2 regions of the Streptomyces sp. SCL15-4 genome follow, and region 2 is predicted to be linked to the other one. Evidence: riboswitches for the same ligand, from Rfam matches in the RefSeq annotation. Region 2 holds a riboswitch; the other holds the start of a gene.
What was found. Region 2 has a riboswitch for cobalamin ahead of SCK26_RS13035 (ribonucleoside-diphosphate reductase subunit alpha). Riboswitches for the same ligand answer to the same signal wherever they lie in the genome.
Positions count from the first base shown of each region.

Region 1 (2,193 bases), 5.0 Mb from region 2:
ACCATGAGCCCGACGAATCCGATGGCCCCGCTGACCGCCACCACCGTCCCGGTCACGGCCGCGGTGACGAGGAACAGCTCCCGGCGCAGCCGGGCCGGTACGGCGCCGAGCGCGGCCGCGGTCTCGTCGCCCATGGCGAGCGCGTTGAGCGACTCGGCCCGCCGGCGCAGCCAGGCCCAGCCGGCCGCCACGGTGATCGCGGCGAGCGGCACCTGCGCCCAGGTGGCACCGCCCAGGCTGCCCAGCAGCCACATCATCGCCGACCTGGCGGCCTCGCCCCGGGCCGCGCCGAACACCATGACCGTGGTGACGGCCTCGAAGCCGTACGCCAGCGCCGTACCGGTGAGGATCAGCCGCAGCGGCGTCAGGCCCCGCGGTGAGCGGGCCACCGCGTATACGAGCGCCATGGCCGCGAGTGCGGAGACGAAGGCCGAGGCGGACAGCGCCCACACCCCGAGTCCGGCGAACGCGCCGAGGAGGATCACGGCGTTGGCGCCCACCGCCGCGCCCGAGGAGACGCCGAGGACGAAGGGGTCGGCCAGCGCGTTGCGCACCAGTGCCTGCACGGCCACGCCGACGGTCGCGAGGCCCGCTCCGGCCACGGCGCCGAGCAGCACCCGCGGCAGCCGGATCTCCCAGACGATGGTGTAAGCGGCCGCGTCGCTCGCGCGCACGCCACCGCCGGTGAGCCCGGCCCACAGGAAGCGCGCCGCCTCCGCCCAGCCGACGTCGGCCGCACCGAGCTTGACACCGCCCACGAGGGACAACAGCAGCACCAGCGCCAGGGACAGGCTGAGCGGCGGCACGGGTATGCGGCTGGGAGCCGTACTTCGGCGCACGGGTGGGCCGTCCTTCACACGGGCCGCCGGCTGGACGTCGAGCAGGAGCAGCCCGCGCGGCCGTACCCGGCCGGGCGATCCCCTCTCGCAGTCCACGGCGAGCAGTCAACGGGTCGGTACGCCCCCGCAGGCGATCGGGCTCGCACGGCGACCGGTGGATCCGGTGCCGTGCACACCGTTGCGGGTCAGCGCCGGACTCTCACCGGACTTCCCCCACGGGAGGCAAGGGCAGCCTAACAAACGGTCCCCGGCGGCTCTTTCGGCCCCCGGGTCCGCCGTCTCGTGCCGCTGTGTGTCCCCGGGTCAGGCGCCCTCGCCCGGTCGCAGAGGGCTCACCCGGGGCACGGACGCCTTGCCCGTGTCGGAGACCTCGCCGCCCGTCCAGCGGACCGGGATCGGGGCCGTCTCGTCGGGCGGCGTGACGAGGACGGTCGCCGGTGTCACGGTGGTGACGCCGGTGCTCGCCGGACGGGCGTACGTCATCGCCGACCAGGCGCCGGCTCCGGGGGCCGGCGTCACGGTCCGCCTCTTCTCGCCGGTGGCCCGCTCGGGGTCCGGGGTGACCGCCTCGCCCGCGCCGTCGACGAACGCCACGCCGGGGAAGCCGGACACCGTGCAGGTGCCGCGGGAGACGTTGGTCAGGACGATGGCGAAGTCCGCCTGCCCGGCGCCGGGATGGTCGGCCCCGATGGACGCCCTCAGGTCGGCGGTGTGGCAGCGGCCTGTCGTCGCCGGTGCGGCGGACCCTGGTGACGCGGTGCCGTCGCCGGGCGACGGTGTCGGTGCGGCGTCACGGGCGCCGGACGGGCCGTTGCCGGAAGGTGCCGGGCCGGCGGTCCTCGCCGGTGCCGAGGGGCCGGGCCCGCTCGGGCCGTCCTGCGCGGTGCCGTCCGTGCTCCGGTCCGTGCAGCCGGCCAGTACGGCGCAGCCGAGGAGCACGCCGGGAAGGAGGATGCGGCGCGTCATGTCTCTTCCCGGGGTCACCGGCGCCGCAGCAGGTACTTGTGCTGACCGGACAGCACGAGTTCGCCGCGCTGGTTGTGGACGGTGGCGGACGTGGTCACCACTCCGTCGTCGCCCCGGGGCTCCAGGGCGGTGATGGTGAGGGCCGGGTAGAGGGTGTCCCCGGAGTGCACTTCGGCCAGGAAGGCGCAGGAGAGTTCGAGGAAGCTGACGAACACCTCGCCGATGAAGTGCGGGAACAGGGTGGCGCCGGGGGCGGTGAAGGCGAGGACCTGCAGGCCGTGCACCACCGGCGCCGAGTGGCCGTGTCTGCGTGCCCATTCGGCGTCGTAGTGCACCGGGTGGTTGTCCGCGGAGACGGTCTGGAAGGCGGCGGCGTGGGCGTCCGTCA
Region 1 is NZ_JAOBTQ010000001.1:8,048,533-8,050,725, reverse strand. Features, by position in the region: gene SCK26_RS36260 (iron ABC transporter permease) at 1-839, opposite strand, end outside; cobalamin riboswitch at 947-1,082, opposite strand; gene SCK26_RS36255 (DUF4232 domain-containing protein) at 1,143-1,805, opposite strand; gene SCK26_RS36250 (MaoC family dehydratase) at 1,820-2,193, opposite strand, start outside.
Region 1: it holds a riboswitch for cobalamin, as region 2 does, so the genes downstream of both, SCK26_RS36260 (iron ABC transporter permease) here and SCK26_RS13035 (ribonucleoside-diphosphate reductase subunit alpha) in region 2, are expected to answer to the same signal.

Region 2 (2,193 bases):
GTGAGGTGATTCGCCGCAACACCACGATCCTGCCGCTGTACTCCCTGATGCTGGGACTGCTGGCGCTGCTGGGCTTCATGGCGATCGCGGCCGGAGTGAAGGTCTCCAACGGCCAGCTGGCCATCCCGCAGCTGTTCGAGGACATGTTCCCGGACTGGTTCACGGGCATCGCGTTCGCGGCGATCGGCATCGGGGCGCTGGTCCCGGCGGCGATCATGTCCATCGCGGCGGCCAACCTCTTCACCCGCAACATCTACAAGGACTTCATCAAGCCGAACGCGACGGCCGCGGAGGAGACCAAGGTCTCCAAGCTGGTCTCCCTGCTGGTGAAGGTCGGCGCCCTGGCCTTCGTGCTCACGATGGACAAGACCGTCGCCATCAACTTCCAGCTGCTGGGCGGCATCTGGATCCTCCAGACGTTCCCGGCGCTGGTCGGCGGCCTGTTCACCCGCTGGTTCCACCGCTGGGCGCTGCTGGCCGGCTGGGCGGTCGGCATGGTCTACGGCACGGTCGCGGCGTACGGGGTGGCCTCGCCGACGCAGAAGCACTTCGGCGGCTCCGCGAAGGAGATCCCCGGCATCGGTGAGATCGGCTACATCGGTCTGACGGCGTTCGTGCTGAACGTCCTGGTCACCGTGGTCCTGACGTTCGTCCTGAAGGCCGTGAAGGCCCCGGACGGCATCGACGAGACCAGGCCGGAGGACTACACGGCGGACTCCGGCGACCCGGGAGTCCAGGTGGAGCTGCCGCCCGCCACGGCCGGCGCCGGCCACTGAGGCACCGGGTCCACCCCGCGCGACGGGCCGCCGGAAGCACACTCACCGGCGGCCCGTCGCCGTACCCGCCCGGCGGATCCGGCGCCGTGTCCCGCTCCGGCCGGCACGCCGTCGCGCCGCCCGCGCCGGCCCCGGCGGGCGCCCGCAACCGCTCCCGCCGCCGCCCCGGCATCACGCTCCCCGGCCGCGCGTTGACGCACCGGAGCGGGGGCGACACAACATCTGGGGGTGATGAGGCAGCCCGGCACTAGATGTATGCTCGTGCTCGCTGTCGTCGCAGGGGAATCCGGTGCGAATCCGGAACTGTCCCGCAACGGTGTACTTGCGTGTCCGCGCGCCTGTTCAGTCCGAGGACCTGCCGGCAGCCCACCCGGCCGTCCGGTCCGGGTGCGTTCCGACGTCCGGGCCTCGTGGAATGGGCCGGCGGACGCGACGCCGTGCGCGCTCGTGGTCACCGCTGCCCTCCGCCAGGCTCCGTGCCGAGCGAGGGAGACCCCCACGTGACCATCGCGCCAGCAGACCCGGCTCCGGTCAGCGGACCGGAGACCGACGGTCCCGGTGCCGCGCTGCTGCGGACCTTGTCCGAGCTGACGGCCGACCTGCCCGACGCCGACCCCGGGCGGGTCGCCGCCGCCGCGCTGCGCGGCCGGTCCGCGCGGGCCGACGAGGCGGAACTGCGCGAGCTGGCCACGGAGGCCGCCGCCGGCCTGATCGCCGAGGACCCCGCCTACTCCAGGCTGGCCGCCCGGCTCCTCACCCTCGCGATCCGGGCCGAGGCCGCCTCCCAGGACGTGACCTCCTTCACCGGGTCGATCGCGGTCGGCCACCGCGAGGGCCTGGTCGCCGACCGCACCGCCGCGTTCGTCCGCATCCACGCCGAGCGGCTGGACGCGCTGGTGGAATCGGCCGTGGCGGAGGGCGCCGACGACCGCTTCGGCTACTTCGGCCTGCGCACCCTGCACAGCCGTTATCTGCTGCGTCACCCGATCACCCGCAAGGTCATCGAGACGCCCCAGCACTTCATGCTGCGCGTGGCCAGCGGCCTGGCCGAGGACGACACGGTCCGCTCCGTGGACGAGGTCGCCTCGCTCTACGGCCTGATGAGCCGCCTGGACTACCTGCCCTCCTCCCCCACCCTGTTCAACTCCGGCACCCGTCACCCCCAGATGTCGTCCTGCTATCTGCTGGACTCGCCCCTGGACGAGCTGGACTCCATCTACGACCGCTACCACCAGGTGGCCCGGCTGTCGAAGCACGCCGGCGGCATCGGGCTGTCGTACTCCCGGGTCCGCTCGCGGGGTTCGCTGATCCGGGGGACGAACGGGCACTCCAACGGGATCGTGCCGTTCCTGAAGACCCTGGACGCCTCGGTCGCCGCGGTGAACCAGGGCGGCCGGCGCAAGGGCGCCGCCGCCGT
Region 2 is NZ_JAOBTQ010000001.1:3,053,478-3,055,670, forward strand. Features, by position in the region: gene mctP (monocarboxylate uptake permease MctP) at 1-776, shown strand, start outside; cobalamin riboswitch at 1,019-1,154, shown strand; gene SCK26_RS13035 (ribonucleoside-diphosphate reductase subunit alpha) at 1,277-2,193, shown strand, end outside.